Regions from separate parts of the Flavobacterium sp. PS2 genome, predicted to be linked through region 1. Evidence: riboswitches for the same ligand, from Rfam matches in the RefSeq annotation. Region 1 holds a riboswitch; each other region holds the start of a gene.
What was found. A riboswitch is a leader RNA that binds a small molecule or an ion and turns the genes downstream of it on or off. The one in region 1 is predicted to bind cobalamin.
Positions count from the first base shown of each region.

Region 2: it holds a riboswitch for cobalamin, as region 1 does, so the genes downstream of both, ACJ6WR_RS15125 (TonB-dependent receptor plug domain-containing protein) here and ACJ6WR_RS12525 (DUF5074 domain-containing protein) in region 1, are expected to answer to the same signal.
Region 3: it holds a riboswitch for cobalamin, as region 1 does, so the genes downstream of both, ACJ6WR_RS22385 (TonB-dependent receptor) here and ACJ6WR_RS12525 (DUF5074 domain-containing protein) in region 1, are expected to answer to the same signal.

Region 1 covers NZ_CP176426.1:2,889,271-2,892,561, reverse strand. The annotation lists gene ACJ6WR_RS12525 (DUF5074 domain-containing protein) at 313-1,632, opposite strand; cobalamin riboswitch at 1,952-2,144, opposite strand; gene ACJ6WR_RS12520 (MFS transporter) at 2,386-3,291, shown strand, end outside.
Region 2 covers NZ_CP176426.1:3,459,345-3,462,635, reverse strand. The annotation lists gene ACJ6WR_RS15135 (adenosylcobinamide-GDP ribazoletransferase) at 49-846, shown strand; gene cobC (alpha-ribazole phosphatase) at 831-1,367, shown strand; cobalamin riboswitch at 1,446-1,680, shown strand; gene ACJ6WR_RS15125 (TonB-dependent receptor plug domain-containing protein) at 1,708-3,291, shown strand, end outside.
Region 3 covers NZ_CP176426.1:5,206,834-5,210,124, reverse strand. The annotation lists gene ACJ6WR_RS22385 (TonB-dependent receptor) at 1-1,243, opposite strand, end outside; cobalamin riboswitch at 1,360-1,569, opposite strand; gene ACJ6WR_RS22380 (GNAT family N-acetyltransferase) at 1,909-2,751, shown strand; gene ACJ6WR_RS22375 (DUF1810 domain-containing protein) at 3,071-3,291, shown strand, end outside.

The DNA of each region.
Region 1 (3,291 bases):
CGCAAATAAATTTTACCGCAAAGGTCGCAAAGTAAAAAAACACAAAGGTTCGCAAAGTTTAAATTATAGACCTGTGATTTTTTTTATGAGAAGAAACTCCGTATCAGAAATTACCATATTTCAAATATAGCCCATGGTTTCAACCATGGGAGACGGATTAAGATTACATATTGCGCTCCAACGGTTAAAACCGTTGGCATGATTATAAATATTACAAAAAAAAGGTTCGCAAAGCTTCATCATAAAGCTTTGCGAACCTTTGCGTAAATCTTAGCGTACTTTGCGGTAAAAATTATTTACAGTTTAAAAAAATTATTGATGAAATACAGAAACTGCAGGGAAATAATATCCTGAAAAATTTACCGATGCTGTTTTTGCTCCTGAATCAGCGTTAAATATATAAAGATTGTTTATAGAGAAATTCACACCAAAACCTGAATTTAAGGTATTTACCACCAAAGTATTTTTCTTTCGGTCATAACCAATTCCTGCACCATATAAGATATTTGAATTTGTTAATGTAATAAAAGGCGCAGTCAATGACTCTGGAGTACCAGTGTATTTGTAAATTTCTTTACCACCACTAAAACTTCCGTTTTTAGCAATGAAAACATCATTTTTAGCAGCCGTAATAGATCCTGGATGCCAAGCTCCCCAGCTTCCGTAAGCCTGAAAACCTAATGCGATTTCTTTTACTTCAAGAGTATTCGAATCTATACTTATAAGATTTTTACCTCCTGCTGCCCATACTTTTTTATCATCGGTAACAGCAAATCCTAAAACCATACCCGGAATCGTTTTTTCGACTACCAATGTTGAAGCATTTATTACAATAACCCCTTTTGAAGCAGACAATGCAAAAATATAACCGTTGGCCTTAACAACATCTCCAACCTGACCTGTAACACCTTCGATTTGCCCATTCACTTCCATCGTATTAAGATTAAGCTTAAATATCCCTTTACCAGAAGTCAAAAGAGCTTGATTTTCATCAATACCCACAACTGCACGCCAGTCGTTTCCGCCTTTAGCCGGGACTCTTTTTTCTTCTTTTAATGAATAAGCATCGGCTACTACAACAGGTCCGCCAACTTTAGAAACTAAAAATAGTTTTTTATTAATGATGGTTCCAAATTCTAATGTAGATGATGCCGGTTTTAAATCTTTATCTGGATTTACTTTTACAAAAACACTGTCTTCTATAGCTCTTGTATCGTATCTATAAAACCCTACCGTTCCTGTTCCGTGACCAAACCACCCTTCGTTGATCATAAAGAAACCGTTTTCATATGCTCCCCATGCATGGATATCATAAGTAAGAGAAACTTTTCCGCCATCATTTTTGGCTATCATTGTAATTTTAAAATCTCCCCTCGTTTCTGGTTTAAAGATATAGGTAGAATCAGATCCTACTACTTTTCCATCTATCGCCCATTCAAAAGCAACATTCTTTCTATCTGCTAATTTTGAGCTTAATTGAAGTGTTTTCCCAACGGTTAAAGTATCTTTTAATTGCTGTTCGCCTTTTATTACTGGTGGCTCTGTAAAATCGTCATCATTATTACACGAAACTGTTAGCATCATCAAAGAAGCAATTGCAATTAATTGCTTGGAAAAAAATCGGTTTTTCATTATTCAATATTTAAAAATTATATTACTTAATTCTTTAAATCGAAATACAATTCACCCTTACAAAAGTTGTATAAATAAACTTTTGTAAAAGCACAGCATATTGCAAAGCGATACGTTTTAATGATTTTTTTAGTGGAGAAAAAGAAAATATCGAAAGGAGAAGCTTCCAAAAAAGGATTGCTTTTGCGATATCATATTTGCAGAAAAAAAATCTCATAAATTCCATTTTTGGCTTACGAGAATAGAATAGACAAACAATACCATTATCACACAAAGTGAAAAGTATTATTCTTAATTCAAGCTTCAATCCCCGAAAGCTATTTATTACTATAAAAACGGCAGGTCTTCTGACTTACTCCCTACACCCAGCCTTCCCTTTCTAAATGAAAAGTGACGTATTAAAGGGTTTCGGTTAATGAGCTTACAGCTGCGGGACAGTTTTGGATTTACACCAAATTCCCTTTTAATGTCAATATCATATCGATATGACAACCATTTTCTGTTTCAAAATTTGAGTTGCAAAACTAGTGTTTTCTTTCGTAACAAAGCAATAGTTATTTATTTTAAAGGCCTTGAACATCTCTGCAAACTATAATTTATTTTGAATTATGAAGCTTTGATTTACTGATCAAATGTTAAATCAACAAACAAACCCTATTTGTTAAAAAACCATCAACTAAATATAAAAATATCTTATATATTCGTAAAATGATACCTTATACTTTTATTTACTATTAAAAACACAGCCATTTTATGAGTAACACATCTACAAAAGGAATTTGGAAAGTTATTTCGGCCTCTTCTATGGGGACAATGATAGAATGGTATGATTTTTATATTTTTGGGAGTTTGGCTGTAGTTATTTCGACCAAATTTTTCCCCTCCGATAATCCAACAGCATCTTTCCTGGCAACATTAGCCACTTTTGCAGCAGGATTTGTCGTTAGACCTTTTGGCGCTTTATTCTTTGGACGTCTTGGAGATTTAATTGGGAGGAAATACACTTTTATGGCGACCCTATTATTAATGGGATGTTCTACTTTTTTAATTGGTTGCATTCCGAGTTATGACACTATTGGTTTCTTAGCACCAGTATTAGTCTTGATTTTACGATTATTACAAGGACTTGCACTTGGTGGAGAATATGGAGGCGCCGCAACCTATGTAGCCGAACATGCTCCTGTGGGACAACGCGGGTATTGGACTTCATGGATTCAGACTACTGCAACTGTTGGACTTTTTATTTCTTTGATGGTCATTTTAATCACAAAAAATTCTCTCTCGGCGGAATCATTTGATTCTTGGGGATGGCGTGTTCCGTTTTGGGTTTCGATTGTAATGGTAGGGGTTTCTTATTTGATACGAAAAAACATGGATGAATCTCCTGTTTTTGCTAAAGCAAAAAAGGAAGGAAGCATAAGCGTAAACCCTTTAAAAGAAAGTTTCGGGAATAGATATAACCTGAAATTTGTCTTGCTTGCTTTATTTGGAGCAACAATGGGACAAGGTGTAGTTTGGTACACTGGACAGTTTTACGCCATGAGTTTTATGAAAACTGTAATGAGTATAGATTCTTCACAAGTAGATGGATTACTAGGAATTGCATTATTGTTAGGTACTCCGTTTTTTATAGTCTTTGGGTGGCTAAGCGATAAGATC
Region 2 (3,291 bases), 570 kb from region 1:
TAGTTTCAGCAACTATCTTTAGCCAAATACTAAACAATTAATATTTAAATGAAAAAACAACTTCATATATTTTTTACTGCATTAATGTTCTACACAAGGATTCCTTGTCCCAAAAATATTGACCACAATCCTGAGTATCTGAATAAAGCTAGTCGCTATTTCCCTTTGATCGGGTGGATTGTTGGAGGTATATCTTTTCTTGCATTTTATGGTGCTTCATTTCTAGTTTCAACGTCCGCAGCAGTAATTATAGGAATGATTGCTGGAATTTTAACTACTGGAGCCTTTCATGAAGATGGTTTTGCCGATGTTTGCGATGGTTTTGGTGGGGGTTGGACCAAAGAAAAAATCTTACTCATCATGAAAGACAGTGCCATTGGCGCTTATGGAGCTATTGGTGTTGTATTATTATTTTTATTGAAATTTCAATTACTATCTGAATTAGTAACTATAGAAACAATTACAACTCAGCAATCAGTGCTTACTGTTTTATTGTTGTTTATTGCAGGACATTCCATTAGTCGTTTAGCAGCTATAAGCATTGTATTTACACATGAATATTCTCGTGAAGATGCGACAAGCAAAAGCAAACCAATTGCAAAAAGCTTTAGCTGGAAAGAAGTTTTAGGTTCTTTCTTTTTTGGTTTATTACCTCTCTTGGTTCTTTCTTATTTTCAATATCAATTACTTTTAGTATTAATTCCAGTTTTCCTAACACGCTACTTTTTGGCTCGTTATTTCCAAAAATGGATTGATGGTTATACTGGAGATTGTTTGGGAGCAACACAACAAGTTTGCGAAGTTATTTTTTACTTAAGTGTTATAGCAATATGGAAATTTATTTAGTTCGTCATACTGAAACTGTTTGCGAAAAAGGAATTTGCTACGGTCAAACTGATGTAAATATTGCTGAACCTTATGATTTGATTTTTGAAAACATTGTAAAGCAATTACCTCAAGATGCATTGTTATATTCGAGTCCATTAAAACGTTGTGTGTTACTTGCCAAACATATCCAACAAGAAACCAAAATTTTAAATTACAAAGAGGACAAACGTTTGATGGAAATGGATTTTGGTGATTGGGAAATGAAAAACTGGAATGAAATTTCTTCAAATGATTTAAATCCGTGGATGGAAGATTTCGTAAATATTCGAGTTCCAAACGGAGAATCTTTCATCGATTTACATGAAAGAGTCACTCATTTTATAGAAAACGAAATACTTGCTAAAAAACCGTCAAAGGCAATTATTGTTGCACATGCCGGAGTAATAAGAAGCATATTATGTCTTTTAAACTCCCTTCCTCTTAAAGATGCTTTCCAAAACAAAGTCGATTTTGGACAAGTAATTAAAGTTGAAATCTAAATAAAATCAACTTTTGTTTTGTTTATGAATAGTATTAAATAATCAAACAGAATTGATTTATAAGCTTTTTTAACTTTATATTTGCACTTTCATTAAGGTTGTGCTATATTTTTTGAGACACATTAAAAGGGAATCAAGTAATTGAAGATTGAAAACATCAAAATCAACATTCGAAAATCTTGAGCTGTACCCGCAACTGTAAGCTTAGTCCTGTAAGGGATGCTTGTTGTTAACTACAAACCACTGTTTTAGAACGGGAAGGGAAACAACAAGACGCGAAGCCAGGAGACCTGCCTTTGTTAACAAATATCGAACTCTCGGGAAAAAGAGTTTAGAAATTATGACATTACAAAAGTTTTACATCTGTTTTTCGCTCTTAGTTTGCCAATTCATTTTGGCACAAAATGATTCTATAACAAAATTAAAAGAAGTTGTAGTTTCCGACACTAACCTCAAAAAATACTCAGACTCACAATCGATTCAAGTACTTAATGACTCTATTATTAATAGAAATCAGGCTTCTTTAACTTCCCTTTTAAATTATAATACTGTTATTTACTTTAAAGAAAATGGCCTGGGTATGACTTCTGCTCCATCCTTTAGAGGAACTACTGGTGCACAAACGGCTGTCATCTGGAACGGAATAAATATTAATTCACAGTTTTTAGGTCAAGCTGATTTTAATACAATTGGAACAAGAGATTTCAATTCTATTGCTGTAAAATCCGGAGGAGGAAGTATTCTGTATGGCAGTGGCGCTATTGGTGGAAGCATTCACCTTAACAATGATTTGAGTTTTAAAAACAATTTTTCAAATCATTTATTTTTTAGTGCAGGAAGTTATGATACTTACAGTGTAAATTATCGTACTGATGTTTCATCAAAAAAATATAGCCTTCAGGTTAGTATTTCTAGAAACAGTTCTGAAAATGATTTTAAATATCCTGGAAAAAGCGATCAAAAAAACCTTAACGGAGAATACTACAACACAAGTATGAATACAACTTTTGGTTATAAAATCGACTCTAAAAACACCTTAAAATTATACAGTCAGTTTTATGATGCAGAGCGTCATTTCTCTTTGACCTCTCCTAATGGAACCAAAACAAAATACAATGATTTCAATACCCGTAATCTTTTAGAATGGGAGAATATATTTAATCGATTCACTTCTAAATTAAGAGTGGCACATATCGGAGAATCTTATAAATATTACCCAAATATTACCTCAGATTTTTTCACTTATGGAAAGGTTGAAACTTCTATTATTAAATATGATTTGGCTTTTGATGTAAATGATAAAATCAAACTGAATACTATTATTGATTACAATCGTAATAAAGGACATGGATCTAGTATTGACAATGTAAGTAGAGAAATAGGATCTGCTAGTTTATTATTGCAACACTCTGTAACTGACAAATGGGATTATACAGCCAGTGTTCGTCAGGAATTAACAGATAATTACGGAAATCCTTTTCTCTTTTCTTTAGGAACAAGATATCAATTTACTGATTTTTACCGTATCAAATTAAACGCTTCAAAGAATTTTAGAATGCCTACTTACAACGATTTATTTTGGGAAGGAAGCGGTAATCCTGATTTAAAACCTGAAACTTCTTATCAGGGAGAAATCGGTAATGAATTTTTTACAAAAAACTTCTCATTATCTGTAACTACTTATTATAATTCTATTAAAGATTTATTACGCTGGATCCCTTCTGAAGGCGGAGGTGATACTTGGTCTCCAGAAAACACAAGCAAAGTAAGAGCTTATGGGGCCGAAGTACTTTTGGAATGGAGAACAAAAATAAAAAATCACAATTTGACTCTTAACGGAACTTATGCCTATACCGTTTCTGAAAGCCAACAATTAATTAAAGGAGAACTATTATACAAACAACTTATATATGTTCCTTATCAT
Region 3 (3,291 bases), 2.3 Mb from region 1:
CCTGAACATAAGTACCAACAACACTACCTAAAGCTTTAAATTGCCCAAGTCTGAAGGAACTTGCCAATGAAAACAATGCTGTATAGCGTTGCGGAAATGAAAATTGAGTTTGTATCCCTTTTCTTGTAGCATTAAGTTTATTGTATTGAAAATCTGTAGATAACGAAACATCCCATGTTGGTAATATATTGTACATATTTACTGCCGAGAAGTATATTTCCTGTTGGTAATAACTATCGTCAGATTGTGCTCCTTCGGTTACTGTTTCGCCTAAAATATGGGTTGTATCTCTGGCAACATAATGTGTATAATCATAAGCATATTTTGCCTTTGCCTGAAATTTGTATTTTTTTGTAAAATCCTTTACTATAGATGCCTGTGTGAAGAAATTCTTGTCGTACTGTCTAAATCCGTCAGAAAACTTATTTTCGACAATTGCTCCCGGTGCTCCCCTATCTGAGTCGTAATAATAAACTTTGGCATCCCAGGAACCATTATTTATTTTTCCGTAAAGTCCAGATTCAAATCTGAATGCTTCAATATCACTATTATGTCTTGTGGCAGTAGTATCGTAAGCTACGGTACCATCCTGATTGTTTCTTTTGTACCTGAATTTATATTCACCGTTAGATTTTATATACTCAGAACTTACGCTCATGCTTACTTTATTGCTCAGCTTTTGTTCCCATCTAAAAGACGGATCAAAATAATTTATGGTCATAGTTTTAAACCGCACCAATAAATTTGTTTTTTTATTCCCTTCAAAAACGGGACGTTTAGTTCTTAAATAAATAGTAGATGCTGCTGCAAAGTCTTTTGCAGACTGGAATATTTCGCTTTTCTGACCGTTATACATGGTAAGAGATTCCATGTCGTCTAGGGAATATTTACCTAAATCTGTAACTCCGTTTTGCGCATTACCTAATTGGATTCCGTCGTAAAAAACACCTACGTGGTGCGTTCCCATATTACGGACATCTACAGTTTTAAGTCCGCCAAGACCACCATAATCTTTAATCTGGACTCCGGCAAAATAACGAAGTGCATCGGCAACATTATGACTGGCAAGATTTTCTAGTAATTTCCCCGAGAGGCTTTGCACAGGAATTACTTCCTGGTATGGTTTTGCCTTAAGAATTACTTCTTTTAGTTTGCGAATGCTATCATTAGTTGCTTGTGAATGAAGCAAAAATGGAGTAAATAAGATAAAAACGAATAAAAGCTTTTTGTTTGTATTATACATCACTAAATAAATTATAAAAACTTTTCGCGATGTAATAATCAAGAAGCATAATAAGAAAGTCCCGCTATAAAATAACAGGCTAATTTTCTTGTTCTTCAACTTTATTCCTCGAAAGTTTTAAACTATGTGATTTTGGCAGGTCTCCTGACTTGTTCCATCTTTAAACAACCTTCTCATCCCGAGAATCGGGACAATGGCATAAGTAACGTTTAAAGACTTATATAGAACTTACAGTAGCGGGTCTGTTCAGGATTTACACCTGATTCCCTTTTAACTATTTTTCCTTAAATTTTAAGAAAAAGTAGACCAAAATTTTGAGCAAATATATAACATAAGTTTATGAAAAAAAGTTCTTATTTAATTTAATTAGAATTAAGACAATAAAATAAGGGCATAATCTGCTAATTTGATAATTTTCATTTATATCCAATAAATTTAAAAATATGACAATATATCAGTTTGAAAACTAGACGATTCTTGTAAAAAAACAATATCTCGATGTTTCGACATCCATGTGGTTACCTCCTATTTTTTAATAAAATGTAAAATAGTTCATCATTGTTTTTTACATAAAATGTATATTTGATTTTCTCTATTTCAATATTTAGAAAACCTTTATAAATTAGAGAAACTCAATCTTAAACTCAAAAAATTTAGCATAAAAAATGGAAGTAAAAAGTTTAGAAAACATTGATATTAAAGATCTATTAGCGGTTATTAATTTATCTTTTTCAGATTATATCGTGCCTTTTAGTCTTAATTTAGAGCAACTTAAAGCTAAGATTTCTGCCGAAAATATTAAATTAGATTTGTCTATCGGAGTTTATGCCGAAGATAAATTAGTTGGATTTATGCTGCATGCTTTAAATACTACAAACGAAGAATTTGTTGCTTATAATGCTGCAACAGGAGTTGTTCCAGATTATAGAGGAAAAGGTTTAGTTGGTAAAATGTATGCTATTTTAGTGCCGAAATTAGAAAATCTTGGCGTTAAGCAAATGGTTTTAGAAGTTATAGAAGGAAATCATCCTGCAATACGAGTTTACGAAAAGATGGGTTATACAATACATAGAAAACTAGATTGTTTTAAAGGTAAAGTACCGGCATTAGATATAAATCCTAAAGTTGATATAAAGAATCTTAAAGAAGCTCAATGGGAATTGTTTAAATCTTTTTGGGATATAGAACCTTCATGGCAAAACGATATTATGGCAGTGAACAATAGTATAGAATTTAGCCAAATTCTTGGAGCTTATATAGATGCTGAATTGGTAGGTTATGCAATATATAATCCTACATCCAAAAAAATTAATCAAGTAGCTGTAGCTCCTAATTATCGCCGTAAAGGAATTGGTACGAGTTTATTTAATCATATTAACAATGCTGTGGATCAAAATGAATTATTAGTATATAATGTTCAGAATAGTTCTGCAGAAGCAAAAGGATTTATAAAAAATTTAAATATACCATATACAATTTCGCAATTTGAAATGAAAAGAAATCTTTAAGTAAAAAAGAAATATAAATTTTCGGTTGTAAAATTAATTAGGCAAAAGAATTAGTGACAATTAGTGTAATTCGTGTTTAAAATTGATTTATAATATTTGAACCTGGACGAAAGTTTACTAAAATTTGATTTTTTTTTATAATTTTTCAACAGAATTGTATATTTAATTATATCAGTTATTTGAAGCTGTTTTTTATAAAATTTTAAGTAAGATTATTACTCAACTTAGTCATAAAACTCACATAGTCTGAGTCTTCCATTAGGAAGAACCTATATTTTTTAGTATTTTTGCACCCTTTTTTACACAATATAATACAACAATGGCACATTCAAACAATGATTTAATCCGTTTTTTAGAAGCGCAAAACCAGCTGTATCTTACCGCTCTTTCTGAAATTAAAAAGGGGAAAAAAGAAACCCACTGGATGTGGTTTATTTTTCCACAAATTACGGGTTTAGGCACTAGCGATACAGCCAATTTTTATGCTATTACCGATTTAAAAGAAGCTACAGAATTTGCAGCACACCCAATTTTGGGAAA